4 regions of the Pseudomonas sp. 3-2 genome follow, and region 1 is predicted to be linked to each of the others. Evidence: predicted binding sites of a transcription regulator. Region 1 holds the regulator's gene; each other region holds the start of a gene.
The links. Region 1 encodes FliA, which starts transcription of late flagellar genes. Its sites were predicted from a motif close to CTAAAGTTTNNNNNNNNNNNGCCGNTAA; they were not measured.

Region 1 (5,356 bases):
TACCGGAAGTCGAGCCGTTGGAAGAGGGTGGGGTGATTGCCATGGTCGGCCCGGCCGGCATGGGCAAGACCACCACCCTCGCCAAACTGGCCGCCCGCTACGTGCTCAAGTACGGCGCGCAGAACATCGCGCTGGTGAGCATGGACAGTTTCCGCATCGGCGCGCAGGAGCAGCTCAAGACTCTGGGTCGCATCCTCAATGTGTCGGTGACCCACGTCGATCCGGGCCAGTCCCTGGTGCAGGCGCTGGATCCACTGCTGCGCAAACGCGTGGTGCTGATCGATACCGCCGGCCTGCAGGCCAGCGATCCGGCGCTGCGCATGCAGCTGGAAAGCCTGGCCGGTCGTGGCATTCGGTCGAAAAATTATCTGGTGCTGGCAACCACCAGCCAGAAACAGGTTCTAACCGCCGCGTATCACAGTTACAAGCGTTGCGGGCTCGCCGGCTGCATCCTGACTAAACTGGATGAGACGGCCAGCCTTGGCGAAGTGCTGAGCCTGGCGATCAGTCACGAACTGCCGGTCGCCTACCTGACCGATGGGCCGCGTATTCCGGATGATCTGCATCTGCCGCGCCGTCATCAACTGGTCAGCCGCGCCGTCAGTGTGCAAATGCAGGAAGAACCCAGCGAAGAAGCCATGGCTGACATGTTCGCTGATATCTACCACAGTCCGACCAAGCAGGTTGGCTGAGGTAATGAACCGTTTTTGTACCTACATCGATGGTCTGCCATGCATTGTTCCGGTTGTGAACGCGCAGCCAGTAATGTGGCCTCCGTCTATGCAAGACAAGGTAAAGAAATAACATGGGCAGCATGCATCCCGTACAGGTGATCGCGGTGACCGGCGGCAAAGGTGGCGTCGGCAAGACTAATGTGTCAGTGAACTTGTCCCTGGCGCTGGCAGAGCTTGGCCGTCGGGTCATGCTGCTGGACGCCGACCTGGGGCTGGCGAACGTCGACGTTCTGCTGGGCCTCACCCCAAAACGCACCCTGGCCGACGTGATCGAAGGCCGCTGCGAGCTGCGCGACGTGCTGTTGCAGGGCCCCGGCGGGATCCGCATCGTGCCGGCCGCTTCCGGCACCCAGAGCATGGTTCACCTGAGCCCGGCCCAGCATGCCGGCCTGATCCAGGCGTTCAGCGACATCGGCGACAACCTCGACGTGCTGGTGATCGACACCGCTGCGGGTATCGGTGACTCGGTAGTCAGTTTCGTTCGCGCGGCGCAAGAAGTGTTGCTGGTGGTCTGCGACGAGCCGACCTCGATCACCGACGCTTACGCGCTGATCAAACTGCTCAACCGCGACTACGGCATGAACCGCTTCCGCGTCCTGGCCAACATGGCCCAGAGCCCGCAGGAAGGTCGCAACCTGTTCGCCAAGTTGACCAAGGTCACGGATCGCTTCCTCGACGTCGCCCTACAATACGTCGGCGCGGTGCCGTACGACGAAAGCGTGCGCAAGGCGGTGCAGAAGCAGCGTGCGGTCTATGAAGCCTTCCCGCGTTCCAAGTGCGCGCTGGCGTTCAAGGCGATCGCACAGAAGGTCGACACCTGGCCGCTGCCCGCCAACCCGCGCGGCCACCTCGAATTTTTCGTCGAGCGCCTCGTGCAGCAAACGGCAGGACCTGTGCTATGACCGCCAGCGGTATGAACCTTTACAAAAAGTCGGCGCGTGACGCGCAGTACGAGCTGATCGAGCGTTACGCGCCACTGGTCAAACGCATCGCCTACCACTTGCTGGCGCGATTGCCGGCCAGTGTGCAGGTCGAAGACCTGATCCAGGCCGGGATGATCGGCCTGCTCGAAGTCTCGACCAAATACGACGCCAGCAAGGGCGCCAGTTTTGAAACGTACGCGGGCATCCGGATCCGCGGTGCGATGCTCGATGAAGTCCGAAAAGGGGATTGGGCACCGCGCTCGGTTCACCGCAACACCCGTATGGTCAGCGACGCAATTCGCTCGATTGAAGCTAAAACCGGCCGTGACGCTAAAGATCACGAAGTTGCGGCCGAACTCCAATTGAGTCTCGACGATTACTACGGGATTTTGAACGACACCCTGGGCAGCCGGCTGTTCAGTTTCGACGACCTGTTGCAGGACGGCGAACACGAAGGGCTGCACGAGGATGGCGCCAGTGCTCATCTGGAGCCGTCGCGCGATCTGGAAGACGAACGTTTCCAGGCCGCGCTGGCGGACGCGATTGCCAATTTGCCGGAGCGTGAGCGACTGGTGTTGGCGCTGTACTACGACGAAGAGCTGAACCTCAAGGAGATCGGTGAAGTCCTTGGCGTCAGTGAATCGCGGGTCAGCCAGTTACACAGCCAGTGCGCGGCCCGCTTGCGGGGGCGTTTGGGGGAGTGGCGAGCGCGCTGAAGGCAGTGTGGGGACACTGCGAACGAGGCTGGTGCGGTGGTGAACGGCACCGGTCTCGATCTGTTGTGCTCCAGACAGTCGTCGAGTGTTTTGCCGGATTGATTGAAATGGCGCGTCCAGGTGCTGGGCGCGTTTAAGACTGCTTGGAGGTCGAATTGAACAAAGACATGAAAATCCTCATCGTTGATGACTTCTCAACGATGCGGCGGATCATCAAGAACCTGTTGCGTGATCTGGGGTTCACCAACACCGTTGAAGCCGACGATGGCACCACTGCCATTCCGGTGCTCAACAGCGGCAGCATCGACTTTCTGGTGACCGACTGGAACATGCCCGGCATGACCGGTATCGACCTGCTGCGCCACGTGCGCGCCGATGAAAAGCTCAAGCACCTGCCGGTGCTGATGGTGACCGCTGAAGCCAAGCGCGAGCAGATCATCGAAGCGGCCCAGGCCGGCGTGAACGGCTATGTGGTCAAACCTTTCACGGCCCAGGCGTTGAAAGAAAAAATCGAGAAGATTTTCGAACGCATCGGCTGATGAACGCGCGGGGGAGCTATGGAGCATAACGAATCTTCACAGGGCGATTTTGAGTCGACCCTGAAAAAACACGCGGTCGAACTGGTCGAAAGCCTTGAAAAAGGCAAGTTCGGCGACGCGGTGCAACTGATCCATGAGCTCAATCAGACCCGTGACCGTGGCCTGTACCAGGAAGTGGGCAAGCTCACACGTGAACTGCACAGTGCGATCGTCAATTTCCAGATCGATCCGCACATGCCGCAGGCTGAGGAAGTGTCGCAGATTACCGACGCTACCGAGCGCCTGGGCTACGTGGTCAAACTGACCGAAGCTGCCGCCAACCGCACCATGGATCTGGTGGAAAGCGCGACCCCTGTGGTCAATGGCCTGGCTGACGAAGCCCAGGCCTTGAGCGCCGATTGGGGCCGTTTCATGCGTCGTGAGGTCGGGGCTGAAGAGTTCCGTGAACTGGCGCGCCGGGTCGACGGTTTTCTGGCACGCAGCAGCGCGGACAACCGCGCGGTGTCGAGCAATCTGAATGACATTCTGCTCGCCCAGGATTACCAGGACCTCACCGGCCAGGTGATCAAGCGCGTGACCCAATTGGTCACCGAAGTCGAAAGCAACCTGCTCAAGCTCGTGCTCATGGCCAGCCAGGTGGACCGCTTTGCGGGCATCGAACATGACCGTGCGGCGATGCTTGCTGAAAAAGATCCACAAAAACATCTCTCGCAGGGTGAAGGTCCGCAGATTCATGCCGATAAACGAGAAGACGTTGTGTCCGGTCAGGACGATGTGGACGATTTGTTATCCAGCCTTGGATTCTAGAGTTTTGGAATTATAGGTTTTTTGGGTTTTTAGACCTGTAGGAGCACCCCATTAATGAGCTTCGGCGCCGATGAAGAGATCCTTCAGGATTTCCTGGTTGAGGCCGGCGAGATTCTTGAGCAACTGTCCGAACAACTGGTCGAGCTGGAAAGCCGCCCGGATGACGCAGATCTGCTCAACGCAATTTTTCGCGGTTTCCACACTGTAAAAGGGGGCGCCGGCTTCCTTCAGCTCAACGAGCTGGTGGAGTGCTGTCACATCGCCGAAAACGTGTTCGACATCCTGCGCAAGGGTGAACGACGCGTCGATGCAGAACTGATGGACGTGGTGCTCGAAGCGCTGGACGCGGTGAACAGCATGTTCAGCGAAGTCCGCGATCGCAGCCCGATCACCGCCGCCACCCCGGAACTGCTGGCTGCCCTGGCGCGTCTGGCCGAACCGCAATCGGCGGATGAAGCCCCGGCTTCGCCGGTTGCCGAGATGATCGAAGAGCTGGTCGTCGAAGGCGATTCGGGCGACATCACCGATAACGAATTTGAACAGTTGCTGGACTCGCTGAACGCCGTCAAGGCCGAAGCCGAAGCCCCGGCGGCTGCCGCTGCGCCTGCTTCCACCGAAGCGGCCAGCGATGAAATCACCGACGCCGAGTTCGAGTCGCTGCTCGACCAGTTGCATGGCAAAGGCCAGTTCGCGGCCGACGCCGTAGCTCCGGCGGCCGCTGCACCTGCTGCCCCGGCGGCGGGCGACAGCTCGGACATTACCGACGACGAATTCGAAGCCTTGCTCGATCAGTTGCACGGCAAGGGCAACTTTGCCGTCGATGCGCTGGAGTCGGCGATTGCTTCGGTGCCTGCGCCGGCGGCTCCGGCAGCCGCTGCGGCCGGTAGCGATCTGATCAGCGACCACGAGTTCGAATCGCTGCTCGACGATCTGCATGGCAAAGGCAAATTCACTGACGTCGCCACCGGTGCGGTCGTGACTGCTGGCAATGCTTCGGCTGTTGCAACGCCTGCTGCGAAGGCCCCGGCCGCCGCGGCAAAACCTGCTGCGAAAGCGCCTGAGCCGAAAGCTGAACCGGCCAAGCCAGCCGCCGCTGCTGCACCGGCTCCGGCCCGTGCTCCGGCGAGCCCTCCACCGGAAAAACCGGCGAGCGAAGCCGAAACCACCGTTCGCGTTGATACCGCGCGTCTCGACGAAATCATGAACATGGTCGGCGAGCTGGTGCTGGTACGTAACCGTCTGGTGCGTCTGGGCCTGAACAGCGGCGACGAGTCGATGCAGAAGGCTGTGTCGAACCTCGACGTGGTCACTGCCGACTTGCAGACCGCCGTCATGAAGACCCGGATGCAGCCGATCAAGAAAGTCTTCGGCCGCTTCCCGCGTCTGGTTCGCGACCTGGCACGCCAGCTCAAGAAAGAGATCAACCTGGAACTGGTGGGCGAAGAGACCGACCTCGACAAGAACCTCGTCGAGGCATTGGCCGACCCGCTGGTCCACTTGGTGCGCAACGCGGTTGACCACGGCATCGAGTCGCCGGAAGAACGCGAAGCCTCGGGCAAGGCCCGTGGCGGCAAGGTGATCCTGGCGGCCGAGCAGGAAGGCGACCACATCCTGCTGTCGATCTCCGACGACGGCAA
Region 2 (5,356 bases), 1.4 Mb from region 1:
GCTGCCTACTGGGAAGGCAGCCAGGATCTCGACCACTGGCCTGCACTGACCGGCTCTCTGGAAAACGCACTGGTATTCAAGACGGGGGGAACCACCAGCGCCGGCAAATTCTCGATTTTCCGGCGCCAGGAATGGCAAACACTGGTGACGGATTTCGGTCGCAGTCTCAGCGGCCAGTTGAACGCGGGCGACCGCATCGCCAACCTGTTTTTCGCTGGCGACCTCTACGCCAGTTTCATCTTCACCCACGATGCGCTGGCGCATGTGGAAACGGATATCGTCGAATTTCCGTTCACCGGTCATGTCGACTCGGCCATCCTCGCCGATGCCGTCGTTCGGCACCGAATCAATGTGCTGGCCGGACTGCCCGCCCATTTGCTGACCTTTGCGGCCTGGCTTGAGCAGCACGGGCGGGTACTCGAGGGCGTGACCACCCTGCTCTACGCCGGGGAAAGTCTGTTCCCGGCACAACTGCGACGATTGGGCCGTATCTTTCCCGGTGCGCGCATTGCGTCTCTGGGCTATGCCAGTGTCGACGCCGGTTTCATCGGCGCCAGTCAACGTGACTGCGCGTTGGGCGAACATCATGCGGCGGACAACCATAGCGTGCTGGAGATTCTCGACGAAGAAACCGGAGAGGTGATTGACGGGTGCAACCGGGTGGGACGATTGGTGGTGACCAACATGACCCGTCGCTTGATGCCGTTGATTCGCTATCCGGTCGGCGATCGCGCCTGTTGGCGAGAGCCCGGTAATGTTCCCCGGCGCAAATTCGCGTTGATGGGACGCTGTGCCGACAGTCAGCGGGTTCGTGTCGGCATACTGACCCTCCTGCCTCAGGCCATCGGCCAAACCGTACAGCAGATTACCGGCAGTGAAGACTGGCAACTGGTGATCGAACAGGAAGGCACAAGGGATATTCTGCGCCTGCGCTGGGTACCGGATGCCCTGTCTGCGATGGCTGAGCAGGCAGACCGGTTACTGCACCGTGCGTTGATCGAAGCCTATCCATTGATCGAAGAATTGAGCACCGGGCATTTGCTCGAATTGCAGATCCGGCGCTGCACGATTCAGTCACTGTCACGCCATCCTCGGTCAGGTAAACAGCAGCGTGTAGTCGATCTGCGGGTATACGACAATCTGCACCGGGAGGACCGTTGATGGAAACCCTGATCCTGCGCAGTTACCGTAACAGCGACGCCCGTGCCGTCAGCCAGCTTTTCAGAAAGGTCTACGCCAACCAATACGCTCAGCCCCATGTTTACCTGCCGCGCATGATCACGCAGAACCATGTCGGCGGTCGCTGGCATTCATTGGTGGCGGTGTCGGAGGGAAAGATTCTGGGGCACGCGGCATTGATTCGCGACAAGGAGTCGCGCATTGCCGAACTCGCATTGAGCGTGGTGGATCCGCAGAGCCGTGGCCAGAACGTGGCCACCCGACTGAGCCGGCAATTGCTGGTTCATGCCCAGGCGCTCGGATGCCACGGCGTGACGATCAAGCAGATGACCCACCATCCCTACACGCAACGGATGGCCGCCCGTCTGGGGTTTCACAACACCGGGCTGCTACCCGATCATGCCCCTTCGCCCTTTGGCGAACCGGTGCCGGAGTCGTTGGTGCTCGGCTATCTCCAGATCGACGGATACCAGCGACCGTTGCCAAGCCTCGCATGGCCGGATGGCTGCCGCGAGTTCATGCAGCAGATGGTCGACATGTTCGGGACACGGGACAACCCATCACCCTGGGTCGGCGACCCCATACAACTGGATCAGCGTTGGGGGCGCTATGACGGCGTATTGGAATCGCTTGACGACGGATTGCTCAAGCAACTGCAGCAGTTGCCGGACCATTGGCTGATTTCGATCAGGCTCAGACTCGCGCAGGGTTTCGACAGTGCCTGGCGCCAGTTGTCGACCATGGACTTCACCTTCACCGGGCTGGCGCCCGATGAAAAAGGCTCGGGATGGCTGGCCCTGTTTCATCGCGGGTTCCAGCCAGGAACGCTGACATTGCACTGTCCGCGGATGCAACGTCTGCAGGAAGACATGCGGCGTCGGGAACTCAATGTGCCATGAACGACGAGGCCCGCTCCGTTAACCGGGCGGGCCTGCGTGATCACGCCTTGGCGCTGACACCCTTGTCGGTAGGAGGCTTGCGCTCCCCACCCTGACCGTAGGTCTGCAAATTCTGCAGCACATAGATGGCTTTCTTGTACTCGGGGATCAACGTATTGGCGTACTTGTTGCCCTTGAGATTGTTGTTCTGGATGGTATCCAGTTGCGTTGCGAAGTACTCCAGCGCATTGAACTTGGCGTCCGGATCCTTCTGAATGCCGAAGCGATCAAACTTGTCGCCGGCGTTGAGCAGAGTAATGGACGTGACTTCGGAAATCAGGCCACGGCTGCGCAGCATTGCACTGAGGCTGCCCAATTGTTTGGCCGAAACATTGGTGGGATCGAAACCCTTGATGTTCTTGTGCAGACCCTGCTTGTCCATCTCGGCGATGCTGATTGCGTTGGGGTCGTTGCCGACCAGAGCCAGCATCTGCTTGACCTTCACGCTTTGGGAAACCGGTTTGCTCGAGCTTCCTGTGTCTCGAACCAGCAAACCCGCCTTGGGTTGCCAGGCACCGGTATAGCCGATAGTCATGAGCAGGCTCCTTGCGAGGAAAACATGAAAAATTCCTTGTTGGACGACTTTTGAGTTGCCCGGAGTATCGGCCGGCAAACTAATGGCACCAACTCCTTTCTGCACTTTTTTACAATTTTCGTACATTCACGATAAAAACCGACAACAGCCCCGGAAATACGGGACCAGAGCATTCATGACAATGTGATGAAAGTGGGTTTATCGCTCTAATGTTCGGGACAGTTAGTCCTCGTGTATCAGGCCGGATACGCTCCATCGGTCGGGATTGCATCTTTTAGGACGCAAGTACCTAAAGCTTCCCGAAGTCGCGACGATACGTTAGGAAACCCGCGCTGTTTTCCCCCTGCCCACAATAAGAATCCCTGCTCAAGGACCGGTTTCCATGCCCGCATTCCGCACCATTCAGGCTCGCTACACGCTGTTTCTGGTTCTGTTCATTCTGTTGTTGTCGGTGCTGACCGTGGTCGGCATCAGCCAGCTGGTCGCGCCCAAGCTGCGCCATACCGAAGAACAGGTGGTGCTCAATCGCATTGCTGAAGTGGCCGAGCAGATCCAGGGCGAACTGAACAAGGTCCAGGCGCAACAGCGCAGCATCACCCAGACCATCCCGCTGCTCGACAGCGCAGCCATCGACACCGTGTTGCCGGGGCTGGTGGATCAATACGGCGAGCTCAAAGTATTCGGCGGCGGCATCTGGCCGTTGCCCGACCAGCGTGAGGCCGGACGCAACAAGTTCAGTACGTTCTGGCACCGCGACGCCTCCGGCAAACTGGCGGTGAACACCTTCTGGAACAGCGACGCAGCCCCCAACTATTACGACCAGAGCTGGTACAAGGGCGGCATGCAGACCCCGCGCGGCCAATGCGCGTGGGCCGCTGCCTATAAAGATGACGCCAGCGCCGAACCGCGCACCAACTGCGCCATGGCCATCCAGAAAAACGGCAGCGCCTGGGGCGTCTCGACCATCGACGTGACATTGGGCTTCTTCAACGATCTGGTGGCGCGCAAGGAAAAAGACCTCAACGCCGAAATGCTGATCGTCGAGGCTGACGGCAAGATCATCAGCAACAGCTCGCGCATCAGCGGGCCGATCGTGCTGAAGAACATCAGCGAACTGGCCGGTGGCTCGACCTTCGCCAGCCAGGTCAAGGCCGGGCTGCAAAACCGCGATCAGGCGCAGCGCGTCGAATTCGACAATCACGGTGAAGCCAGCACCTTCTTCATGCGCCCGATCGAAGGCACCCCGTGGTTCCTCGCCACCGCGCTGCCGACCAAAATGCTCACCGCCCAGCGTGATGACGTGCTCAGCAGCCTGAGCCTGTTGCAGATTCCGCTGGTGATCCTGCTGGTGCTGCTGCAGGTCTACGCGATTCGCCAACTAATTTCGCGCATGAAAGCGCTGAAAGCCAACATCGATTCGCTGTCCAGCGGCGATGCCGACCTGACCCGGCGCATCACCATCCGCGCTGAAGATGAGCTCGGTGCCATCGGGCACTCGGTCAATACCTTCATCGCCTACCTGCAGAACATGATCGGCGAAGTGACCCAGGCCACCGGCGCCATGGCCTCGAGCCTCGACAACCTGCAACGCACCTCGGCGCACACCAGCCAGATTCTGCTGCGCCACGCCTCGGAAACCGACCAGACGGTTACTGCAATCAATGAAATGAGTTCGACCGCCGAAAGCGTCGCGCAAAATGCTGCCGAAACCGCCGCGTTCACCCAACGCGCCAATGAAAACGCCGACCGCTCGCGCGTGGTGGTTGGCGAAGCGTCAAGCAGCGTGGTGGCGTTGATCGACGAAGTGGCCAGCGCCACCCACAAGGTCGAAAGCATGCAGCAGGACGCCCAGCGCATCACCGAAATCCTCGGCGTGATCGGCGCCATTGCCGGCCAGACCAACCTGCTGGCGCTCAACGCTGCCATCGAAGCGGCCCGCGCTGGTGAACAGGGTCGCGGCTTTGCGGTGGTGGCCGATGAAGTGCGTGCCCTTGCCGCCCGCACCCAGGCCAGCACCTCCGAAATCAACGAGATGTTGAGCCGTCTGACCCAGGGCGTGAGCTCGTCGGTCAGCGCCATGGAAAACACCCAGGCCAGCTGCCAGTCGGCCGCCGATGCCACGGCGCGAGTCAACAGTGGCCTCGACGAGATGGCCGGTTCGGTCAGCCACATCAACAGCCTCAGCACCCAGATCGCCACTGCCGCCGAACAGCAAAGCGCGGTCACCGAGGAGATCAACCGCAGCATGGTGCAGATCCGCCACATGGTTGATGAGCTGGTGGAAAGCGGTCAGGCCAGCGAACTCAACACCCGCCAGTTGCTGGAAGCCAACAGCCGGGTCAGCGCGATCATGGGGCGGTTCAAGGTTCGCTGACCGTTTTGTCATCTTGCGCTCAGTGGCCTGTCAGCTTTGATCTACGATCATGTTGGCAGGCCTGCCTCGTATCACTTGGAAACACTCCGTTGATGCCCGGCAGGAAAAACCGGTCAAAATGCCTTCCTTTTTTGACCGTTTCTCCTCTAAGCCGAGAGCCATTCATGCGAAACCATCTGCGTCTGGCCGCCCTGAGCGCGCTGTTCATCTCCTCCCTGGCGCAAGCCGCCGATCTTATTCCGATCGAAGTCCACCGCGACGCCAACTGCGGCTGCTGCAAAAAGTGGATCAGCCATCTGGAAGCCAATGGCTTCAAGGTCGAAGACCACG
Region 3 (5,356 bases), 3.1 Mb from region 1:
CGGCGCCTTGTACAGCGAACGGTTTTTCACGAACGCGCGCAACGCCAGCAGCAACAGCGCCGCGCAACCGAAACCCACCAGCGGCGACAGCAGCAGCGCGTAACCGATCTTGGTCGCCTGGGCCCAGTCCACACCGCTGGTGCCATCGCGACCGTGCATCAGGGCATTGGCCACGCCGACGCCGATGATCGAACCGATCAGCGTGTGCGACGACGAGGCCGGCAGGCCCAGCCACCAGGTGCCGAGGTTCCACAGGATCGCCGCGATCAGCAGGGCGAAGATCATCGCGAAACCGGCGGACGAGCCGACCTGCAGAATTAACTCTACTGGCAGCAGCGCAATGATGCCGAACGCGACTGCACCGCTGGACAGCAGCACGCCGAGGAAGTTGAAGAATCCCGACCACACCACGGCCACATTCGGCGGCAGAGAGTGGGTGTAGATCACCGTGGCCACGGCGTTGGCGGTGTCGTGGAAGCCGTTGACGAACTCGAAGCCCAGCGCAATCAGAAGCGCCACGCCGAGCAGCAGGAACGGGGTCCAGGTGGTGACCACCGTGCCGAGTTCGTGCATGTCGTGCATCAGGCTGTAGGCGGTGAACAGCATTCCCATGGCCAGCACGGCGAAGAACACCACGTAAGTGAAGGGGCCGGTTTTTTTGTCGAGCGCCGGCCTGCCACTGGCAGCGGAGGCCGGGCTGACGGTCAGGGAGGGAGTAGCCATGGGCGGACAATCCTGAGCGGGGGAAGGAGTGTCGCCCATGATCGTTGCTAAATATTACAGAGAGGCTGCGACAGATCAGTGTTTGGCGGATTAGCCGCGCCGCCGGTCTTAATAATCCCGGCGTTTGCGAAACGCCCAGCGCCCGGCGATCACGGTAAACGTTGCCACCAGCGCCACCAGAATCCAGAACCCCTCCGGGTCGGTGGCCAGTGGCACACCGCCGACGTTCATGCCGAAGAAACCGGCAATGATGTTGATCGGCAGCGCCAGCACCGTGACCACGGTCAGGGTGAACAGCGTGCGGTTGCTCTGTTCGTTGAGGTTGGCGGCGATCTCTTCCTGCAACAGCTTGATCCGCTCGCCCAGAGCCGTGAGGTCGTTGATGATCAGCGCGAACTCCTCGGTGGACTTGCGCAGCTCCTTCACGTCTTCCTTCTGCAGCCACGGCGGCGGCCGATTGAGCAGGCGCAGCAGCGAACCCGGTTCCAGCGCCAGCAGTCGTTGCAGGCGCACCAGCACTCGCCGGTTGGCACCGAGTTCGGCGCGGTTGGTCGACAGCCGCGAGGAGAGCAATTCGTCCTCGACCTGATCGACGCTCATGCTGGTCTTGCGCACGATCTGGGTCAGCACTTCGCCCTGATCGCGCAGCAGGTGCACCAGCAGTTCCAGCGGCGAACGAAAACACTCGCCGGACTTCACCGACGAACGCAGCTTGTCCACTGAGTGCAGCGGTTGCAGACGCGCACTGACGATCAGTTTGCTGCGCACGCAGACCCACAACGTCGAAACGTCTGAAGAAACCATGCTGCTGAGGTTGAACACCACATCGTTGACCACCGCCAGCAACGCCGAATCGACATGCTCGATGCGGGTCGAACGCGAACCTTCGTGCAGCGCTTCGAAAAATTCTTCGGGCAACTGCAGATGGCTTTTCATCCAGCGCTCGCACGCGGCGTGGGCCAGGTTCAGGTGCAGCCAGAGAAACTCATCGCTGTCGCTATCGTCTTGCAGGCAGCGCAGGGCGGTCGCCGAATCCACCTCGCGCCCGCGTTCGCCGGGGCGAAATCGAAAGCCGTAAAGCAGGCCGAACAGGTCAGGATCGCGATGGCTGATATCGAGGCTGTGGTTCATGAAGGCTCGCTGCGAGGAGGCGTCTGTCGCGGGATTTGCAGATTCACCTGAGCCGCATCATCGCAATGTCACATGACGCTTGTGTGACAGCAAAATGACGTCAAATCAACGCGTTACCGGCCGTCGGAAATGACTCAAGAAGGCCTCTGGCACGCCGATCACGCATGAGTTAGGTTGCGCGCCTTCGGCCAAGAGCCAAGGTCCGCCGACACGGATGTCCGGCTAAAAAATCACGTCTTACCGGACGTGCCTCATCCCTGTCCCGAGTACCTGCAATGCTGCAAAAATCCCTGAGAGCGCAAATTCTCGCCCTGCTGAGCGGCAGCCTGCTGGCGATGCTGTTGATCGCGCTGGCCTGCTTTCACTTCCTGTCCAACGGCGTGCAGAGTTACAGCCAGTTGATCGCCGGCCCCTTGCACACTTCGCAACTGATCGACGAAGCCAACCTGCAATTCAAGGTGCAGGTCCAGGAGTGGAAAAACGTCCTGCTGCGCGGCAAGCAACCGGCGGATCTGGCCAAGTACTGGGGCCAGTTCGAAGACCGTCAGCGCGATGTGCAGGGCATCCTCGGTGAGCTGGCCAACCAGAAAGGCCTCGAGCCTGCGCTGAAAACCCGCATCGAACGCCTGCGCGAAGAACATCGTCTGCTCGGCGCTGCGTACCAGAAGGGTCGTGATGCCTACGTCGCCGCCGGTGCCGATCCGACTGCTGGCGATGCCGCCGTCAAAGGCGTTGACCGTGCCGCCAGCGATCAGATGAGCGAACTGGTCGCCGAGTTGCGCAAGCAGGGCACCGAGCAATCGGCGCAGATCAGCGCCAGTGCTGATCGCACTGTGTGGCTGGGGCTGCTGGTGATGCTCGCGTCGGGTTTGCTGATTGGTTTGCTGAGCCTGTGGCTGGTCAACCGCAACCTGGTCGAGCCGATCCGCAAGCTCATCGACTATGTCACCCAATTGAGCAAGGGCCGTCTGGTCGAGCGCGTGGTCAGCGACCGTCAGGACGAACTGGGCAACCTGGCGGCTGCCGCCAACACCCTGCGCGATTTCCTCGCCGAAACCTTCAATCATCTGCAACGCAGCGCCAAGGATCTGGACAGTGCCAGCGGTGAGTTGAACGCCATCGCCACCGTCATGGCCGGCGGCACCAATGAGCAGTTCAGCCGCACCGATCAGGTGGCCACGGCGATGAACGAAATGTCCGCCACTGCCCAGGAAGTCGCCCGTCATGCGGCCGACGCCGCTCGTGCTGCCGACGATGCCGACCAGTCCGCGCAACAGGGCGAGAAGGTCATGCAGAGCACCATCCACAGCATCACCCAGATGCGTGGCGAAATCGCCAACACCGCCACGGTCATCCGTCGTCTGGAAGCCGACAGCGGCCGCATCGGCAAGGTGCTGGAAGTGATTCGCGGGATCGCTGAGCAGACCAACCTGCTGGCGCTCAACGCCGCCATCGAAGCGGCCCGTGCCGGTGAAGCCGGGCGTGGTTTTGCGGTGGTTGCCGATGAGGTGCGCAACCTCGCGCAGCGTACGGCGGAGTCGATCATCGAGATCAACCAGATCATCCACAGCGTGCAGACCGGCGCGGTGGATGCGGCCCACGCCATCGACAGCGGCCAGACCCGCAGCGATGAAAGCGTCGAGCAAGTGACCCAGGCCGGCGCCATGCTCGAGCGCATCACCCACGCGGTGGAAGCAATCCGCGACATGAACCGTCAGATCGCCACGGCAGCCGAAGAGCAGACCTCGGTGGCCGAAGACATCTCGCGCAACCTGACCGAGATCACCTCGATCGCCAGCACCAACCTCGACAACGTGCAGCGCACCGAAAGCGCCAGCCAGAACCTGCATGGCCTGTCCGGCCAACTGAACGACGTCACCGCTCGCCTGAGCGTCTGACCGGCCAGGGACTGTGTACCGGTTCGGATACCGAGTCGGTACACAGTCGATCTCAATTCGTGCAGACCGCCGCCGATGCCCGGTTATCTATCACCGGCATTGGAGATTTCCCATGGTCAGCATCACGTCTGTTTCGATCAATCAGACCGTCACTACGTCTACCAGCAAAACCTCGATTGCCGACACGGGCGACGACACCTCGACCACTGCGGCGGCCAGCACTGGCGTGAAGGCAGACACCAGCAAAGTGGCGGCGGGCGGTGGCGCGGCGCCGGCGGGCGACAGCAGTTCCAGCAGCGATGAATCGGATACGGTGAAGGAACTGCGCAAGCAGATTGCCGAGCTGCAGAAGCAGTTGCAGGAAGAGCAGCAGGCGTTGCAAGCGGCTCAGGCCAAGCAGGAAAGTCAGGACGCCAAGGCTGCGGATGTGGCGGCTGCACAATCGCAGATCGCGACGACGTCGGCTTCGTTGCAGACGGCGACGGCGGCGTTGTTGGCGGCGTTGCAGGATTCGGACAGCGGTACTTCCGGCTCGCTGGTCAGCACCTCAGCTTAAGGTCACCACAAAACAATGTGGGAGCGAGCCTGCTCGCGATGGCGTCCGGTCAGCCGATTCAATATTGACTGATCCAGCGCTATCGCGAGCAGGCTCGCTCCCACGGGGATTGTTGGGGTGAATCAAGTGTCTTGCTTGTTGCTCAACACTTTGCCGGTGGTGGCATCGAAGTCCACATCGAATTCTTTGCCATCGGCAGTTTTGAGTTCAACTTCGTACTCATAACCATTGAAGTGGTTATCCAGGTCGGTGTCGGTAATGGTCGCACCCGGATGCAGTTTCAGCGCTTCTGCGTTCATCGACTCCAGCGATTTGATCTTGCCTTCCTTGACCAGTTGCGGGATCTGGTCAACGCGAACGTCAGCCTGGGCCAGGCCAGCGGTGAGGGTCAGGGCGGCAGCGGTAAACAGGGCAGTCAAAGTTTTCATCGGTTATTCCTTTGGGTGATTCGTTTAAGTGAGTTCAGGTTAATCGCCGCAACTTAATTCACCCTTAAAACGCAGCGAGCAGGCCGGACTCCCCGAGGGAGCGAGCCTGCTCGCGATACTGACGCCCGAATTTGCAGATCAGAAGCCGTTGTTCTTCAACACCTGATCCACACTGGCGGCGGCCGGGCGTTTGTAGAACTTCAGCAGTTCGCTGGCGCGGTTGGTGAAGATGCCGTCGACGCCGGCGGCCATGACTTTCTCGAAGTCCACCGGCTCATCCACGGTGTAGACGTGCACCAGCAGGCCCTGATCGTGGGTGTACTGGTTCATCCAGGGCTGCACCAGATCCGAATAGCTCTGATCGCCGCCGTGGGTCAGCTTCGCCGAAGGACCAGTGCCGATCGCGCCCTGAGCCTTGGCGTAGTCGATCCACTGCTTGAACTCGGCTTCGGATTTCGGCTCCTGCTTACCGTAGAAAGCGTTCTTGTCCTTCTCGCCGGATTCGGCAAAGGTCACTTTGGATTTCGGCTCGATGCTGCCTTCGCCGACCCACAGCAACAGGATTTTCGGCACCTGCGGCATTTCCTTCTGCAGCATTTCCAGGCTGCTCTTCTCGAACG
Region 4 (5,356 bases), 1.4 Mb from region 1:
CGATGCGGTCGATCCAGGCTTTGAGCTGGGTCGGCACGGTGAAGTTGTACATCGGGGCAGCGACGACGATGGCGTCAGCGGCGATGAATTCGGCCAGGGTGGTGGCGCTCAGTTCGGCTTCGTGCTGTTGTGCGGCGTTGCGCAGTTCAGCGGTGGTGCCGGCGGCAACCAGGGTGTTCGACGAGAAGTGGCTGATGGCATCAGCGGCCAGATCGCGGTAGGTCACAACAGCGCTTGGCTCGGCGGCTTGCCAGGCTTTAGTGACTTGACTGCTCAGCTGACGGGAAGCGGAGTTGTCGCCCAGAATGCTCGAATCGATGTGCAGCAGTTTCATGTGGAATCTCCTGGAATGAATCGCCGGTGGCGACGGAATGGAGACAATCCTACCGACGAAACCAATAGCTGATTAGACGGCAACAATGCGATAGTTTGTCCCACTGATAGAACAGTCGGACTTCCAGATGCAAGACCTCAACGATCTCTACTATTTCGCCAAAGTGGTCGAGGCTGGCGGTTTCGCCGCCGCCGGCCGCTTGCTCGGCATTCCAAAGTCACGGCTCTCGCGGCGCATCGCCGAGCTTGAAGAACGCCTCGGCGCACGTTTGCTGCAACGCACCACCCGCCAATTGAAGCTGACGGCGGTCGGCGAACGCTATCTGCGTCACTGTCAGGCCATGCTGCTGGAAGCGGAAATGGCCGATGAAACAGTGGCCAGCATGTCCAGCGAGCCTCGCGGACGCTTGCGGGTTTCCAGTCCCACGGGGCTGGCCCATGAAATGCTCCCGGTGGTGATCAGCAATTTCCTTGGCAAATATCCTCAGGTGCAACTGGAAGTCACCCTGATCAATCGACGGGTCGACCTGATCACCGAAGGCATCGACGTGGCCCTGCGCGTGCGCGAACACGGCGATGAAGAACCGATGCTGGTGACCCGCCGCCTGCGTCAGGCGCAGATGGTGGTGGTCGCAAGCCCTTCCTTTATACAGGGCGTGGAAATCAATCATCCGCAGGACTTGAAGAACCTGCCGGTGCTGGGCGCCCTGGAGGCCGATCGCATGGTGCATGTGCGCCTGCTCGATCAGCACGGCAAGAGTTGCGATTTGGCGCTGGAGGCACGACTGGGCATCGACGACTTCATCGTGCGCAAGGCCTGTGTGCTGGCCGGCCAGGGTTTCACCCTGCTGCCGATGATGTATTGCGAAACGGAACTGAACAACGGCACGCTGGTGCAGTTGTTGCCTGATTGGTCACTGCCCGGCGGCTGGCTGCAAGCGGTGTATCCGCATCGGCGCGGGGTGATGCCGGCGGTGCGCGCATGGATCGATCATCTGGTCGAATCGTTCAATGCCTGTGGAGAACGGCTGTTATGAAACAAGGAAAGATGAGCGAACAGGATGTCGCGGACTTCTGCCTGGCCCTGCCCGGTGCCAGGGAAGACTACAAATGGGGTGGCGTGCGAGTGTTTTCGATTGCCGGCAACAAGATGTTCGCCTTGCAGGGGCTGCGCGGTGATTCGCTGGCGTTCAAGGTCGACAAGGACCTGTTTCTCGGTCATTGCGACCGGCCGGGCATTCACCCGGCGCCGTACCTTGCCCGGGCGCAATGGATCATCATGCACCCGCCCTACCCGCTGGGCGCCGAGGAACTGCAAGGCTTGCTGCAGCGTTCCCACCAACTGGTGGTCAGCAAGCTGCCCAAGCGCGTGCAGGTCGGGCTGCTGCTTTAGAACAACGCCAGGAGGTTCGAACCGAGAAACAACTGATCGATCCAGAACACCTGATGCAAAGCCACAATCATCCAGAACAACACCTGAAACGACACCTTGCGCGTCTTGTGCCGGAAGACCTGCTGGGCGATCAATGCGCCCGGCCAGCCACCGGCCAGTTCCACCGCGTGCAGAATGTTCTCCGGCGTACGCCAGGCGTCGGCGCGCGCCTTGCGCTTGTCCGCCCAGTACAGGAAAAACGCCAGTACGCTGACCAGCCCGTAGGCCGTCAACGGCACCAGGGAAATCCCGCGCAGCCACATCGACAATGAGCCGAACAGTGGCAGCGCGCAGACGATCAGCAGCACCACCAGTTTCAATTTCAAGTGCTGGATATTGCCACCGGAAGGACCGCGATCCGGGCGGCGTGCGCGGGAGTCGCTCATGGCTTGGCTGCCGTCCAGTCGACCCAGCCGAACTGCCACGTTGCCAGAATCACCAGACCGAAGACGATCCGGTACCAGGCAAACGCCGCATAGCTGTGGCTGCCGATGAACTTGAGCAGGCCGCGCACCGCGATCATCGCGAAGATGAACGCGGTGACGAAACCGATGGCGAAGACCGGGAAGTCCGCCGGTACGAACAGGTCGCGGTACTTGTAGCCCGAATACACCGCCGCACCGACCATGGTCGGCATCGCCAGGAAGAACGAGAACTCGGTGGCGGTCTTGCGCGACAGGCCGAACAACAGGCCGCCGATGATGGTCGAGCCGGAGCGCGAAGTGCCGGGGATCATCGCCAGGCACTGGGCGAAGCCGATCTTCAGCGCATCCGTCCAGCGAATCTCGTCGACCGTTTCGGCGTGCACTTCATGCTGACGCTGCTCGGCCCACAACATCACGATGCCGCCCACCACCAGCGCGGCGGCCACGGTGATCGGGTTGAACAGGTAGTGGTGAATCAAGTCGGCGAAGACCACACCTAGCACCACGGCGGGCAGGAAGGCGATCAGCAGGTTGGCGGTGAAACGCCGCGCACTTGGCTGGGTCGGCAGGCCAATGACCACGTCGAGAATCTTGCGTCGGAATTCCCAGACCACCGCGAGAATCGCGCCGAGCTGGATGATGATGTTGAACGCCATGGCCCGCTCGCCTCCGAAATCGAGCAAGTCGGCAACAATGATCTGGTGTCCGGTACTGGAAATGGGCAAAAACTCCGTCAGCCCCTCTACAACTCCTAGAATCAGTGCCTGCAAGGTCGTCCAAAGATCCATCAATCCCCCAGAGAGCGATGCACAGAGGCATGCCCCGATAGTATTTTTTACGTTCACTGCGTTCAGCGTAGCTGGTTAAAGCTGTACCGATTCCGCGCGCACAGGATCCGCACGAAACAGTCAAAATTCCGTGAAAAATCAATTTCGATTCAGGTTTTCACGCGCGGGGCCGAAATCCTAACAGACAAGCCGTAATAGCGCTGCCGCGTTCTACGACTTGGGTCGCGTATGCCCGGTCACCGAAACGTGGTTGGATGCTGGCGGTGGTTTATTACAAGAAAAAGAATCCGGAGTGACAGCGTTATGAACAGCTTGCGCAGTGTGTCGATCAGCCGACGCTTGTGGCTCATCTTGATTGTGGCCGTGGTCATGCTGTTGACGTTGGGCGTGTTGATGCTCAAGCAGATCCATGATGACCTCTACCACGCCAAGGCCCAGAAAACCCAGCATGTGGTGCAGACCGCCAGCGGTTTGCTGACTTACTACCAAGGCCTCGAAGCCGCAGGAACCCTGACCCGCGATGTGGCACAGAAACAGGCGCTGACCGCGATCCGTGGCCTGCGCTATGACCAGAACGACTATTTCTGGATCAACGACCTCACGCCCGTGATGGTCATGCACCCGACCAATCCCAAACTCGAAGGCCAGAACCTCTCGACGATCCGCGACCCGGACGGCTTTGCGGTGTTCAATGAAATGGTCGCCATCGCCAAGGCCAAGGGCGCCGGCATGGTCGACTATCGCTGGCCCAAGCCCGGTGCCAGTGAACCGGTGGCCAAGACCTCTTACGTGAAATTGTTCGAGCCATGGGGCTGGGTCATCGGTTCGGGCGTGTACGTCGACGACGTGCAGGCCGAGTTCCAGGACCAGGTGATCAAGGCATCCGTGGTCGGACTGGTCATCGCGGTGATCATGGCGCTGCTGGTGATTCTGATTGCCCGCAGCATCGTTCGTCCGTTGCAGGAAACCGTGAACGCCATGGCCAACATCGCCAGCGGCGAAAGCGATCTGACCCGCAGCCTCGACACCCACGGCCAGGACGAAGTCACTCAGTTGGCGCATCACTTCAATGCCTTCACCGCCAAACTGCGCCGGGTGATCGGGGACTTGCAGCTATCCGCCAGTGCATTGGGCCAATCGTCCAGCGAGCTGGGCAACGATGCTGCGCAGGCTCAGCAACGCAGCCAGCAGCAGTCGCAGCAGATGGAGCTGGTAGCCACTGCCGTCAACGAAGTGACCTACGGCGTACAGGACGTGGCGAAGAACGCCGAACACGCCGCCAGCGAAATGCGTGACGCCGAAGCCCAGGCCCAGCAGGGCCAGATCAACATCGACGGCAGCCTGCAACAGATCGACAAGCTCTCCGGCACCATCGATCAAGCGGTGGAAGTCATCCGCACGCTGGCGACTGAAAGCACACAGATCGGCAGCGTGCTGGAGGTGATCCGCTCGATCGCCGAGCAGACCAACCTGCTGGCCCTCAACGCCGCCATTGAAGCGGCTCGGGCCGGCGAACAGGGTCGCGGTTTTGCAGTGGTGGCCGACGAAGTGCGTTTGCTGGCGCAGCGTACGCAGAAGTCCACGGCGGAAATCCAGACGATGATCGAACGCCTGCAAAACCACTCCGAAGCCGCCGTGAAGGTGATCGGCGACAGCAGCAAGGCTTCGCAGCTGACCATCGAACAGGCCGGCCTGGCCAGTGCGAGCCTGAATGCCATCGGCCAGGCCCTGCGCAACCTCAATGGTCTGAACGCCTCGATTGCCAGCGCAACGCTGCAACAGGCGCACGTGGTCGAAGACATCAACCAGAACGTTACCCAGGCGGCGGGCTTGTCTCACAGCACGGCACTGGCGGCCGAGCAGTCGAGCGTGGCGAGTGTGAAACTCGGCCAGCTCAGCGAACAACTGAACGGGCTGCTGCGCCAGTTCCGCGTCTGATCCCTGCAACAGGTGGGAACTCGTTTCCCACCTGTTTTTCGGTACAATCCGCTCCCTTCCCAACTCCCCCAAGGATCCTGCATGTCCGGGCTAGAACTGTTTGCCGCCGCCCTCGGCGTGATCGCCGTGTGGCTCACGGTCAAACAGAATCCGTGGTGCTGGCCGATCGGACTGGTCATGGTGTCGCTCTACACCTGGGTTTTCCTCGAAGTGAAACTGTATTCGGACATGCTGCTGCAGGTCGTGTATGCCGGGCTGCAAATCTATGGCTGGTGGCAATGGACGCGGGCCGGGACGATGCATGACGGGCGTGAAGTCAGCCGGCTCGACAATCGCTCGATTGCGCAGGGCCTGGCCATCGGTGCGGTCGGCAGTCTGCTGCTGGGCGCGGCCATGGCCCATTGGACCGACGCGGCGCAACCGTGGCTCGACGCAGCGCT

Region 2: a site for FliA is predicted at 2,942-2,969, ahead of K3819_RS14170 (methyl-accepting chemotaxis protein). Genes of this name have one in related genera too.
Region 3: a site for FliA is predicted at 1,988-2,015, ahead of K3819_RS22270 (methyl-accepting chemotaxis protein). Genes of this name have one in related genera too.
Region 4: a site for FliA is predicted at 3,127-3,154, ahead of K3819_RS14405 (methyl-accepting chemotaxis protein). Genes of this name have one in related genera too.

The regions. Positions count from the first base shown of each region.
Region 1 is NZ_CP081200.1:1,774,178-1,779,533, forward strand. Features, by position in the region: gene flhF (flagellar biosynthesis protein FlhF) at 1-692, shown strand, start outside; gene fleN (flagellar synthesis regulator FleN) at 806-1,636, shown strand; gene fliA (RNA polymerase sigma factor FliA) at 1,633-2,373, shown strand; gene K3819_RS08055 (chemotaxis response regulator CheY) at 2,541-2,912, shown strand; gene K3819_RS08060 (protein phosphatase CheZ) at 2,931-3,719, shown strand; gene K3819_RS08065 (chemotaxis protein CheA) at 3,774-5,356, shown strand, end outside.
Region 2 is NZ_CP081200.1:3,145,773-3,151,128, reverse strand. Features, by position in the region: gene K3819_RS14185 (phenylacetate--CoA ligase family protein) at 1-1,161, shown strand, start outside; gene K3819_RS14180 (GNAT family N-acetyltransferase) at 1,161-2,078, shown strand; gene K3819_RS14175 (hypothetical protein) at 2,119-2,652, opposite strand; gene K3819_RS14170 (methyl-accepting chemotaxis protein) at 3,035-5,026, shown strand; gene K3819_RS14165 (DUF411 domain-containing protein) at 5,191-5,356, shown strand, end outside.
Region 3 is NZ_CP081200.1:4,920,104-4,925,459, reverse strand. Features, by position in the region: gene K3819_RS22280 (inorganic phosphate transporter) at 1-723, opposite strand, end outside; gene K3819_RS22275 (transporter) at 832-1,854, opposite strand; gene K3819_RS22270 (methyl-accepting chemotaxis protein) at 2,130-3,752, shown strand; gene K3819_RS22265 (hypothetical protein) at 3,865-4,308, shown strand; gene K3819_RS22260 (PepSY domain-containing protein) at 4,431-4,736, opposite strand; gene K3819_RS22255 (glycerophosphodiester phosphodiesterase) at 4,875-5,356, opposite strand, start outside.
Region 4 is NZ_CP081200.1:3,194,032-3,199,387, reverse strand. Features, by position in the region: gene K3819_RS14430 (FMN-dependent NADH-azoreductase) at 1-334, opposite strand, end outside; gene K3819_RS14425 (LysR substrate-binding domain-containing protein) at 462-1,370, shown strand; gene K3819_RS14420 (MmcQ/YjbR family DNA-binding protein) at 1,367-1,726, shown strand; gene K3819_RS14415 (DUF1294 domain-containing protein) at 1,723-2,151, opposite strand; gene K3819_RS14410 (undecaprenyl-diphosphate phosphatase) at 2,148-2,978, opposite strand; gene K3819_RS14405 (methyl-accepting chemotaxis protein) at 3,282-4,916, shown strand; gene pnuC (nicotinamide riboside transporter PnuC) at 4,998-5,356, shown strand, end outside.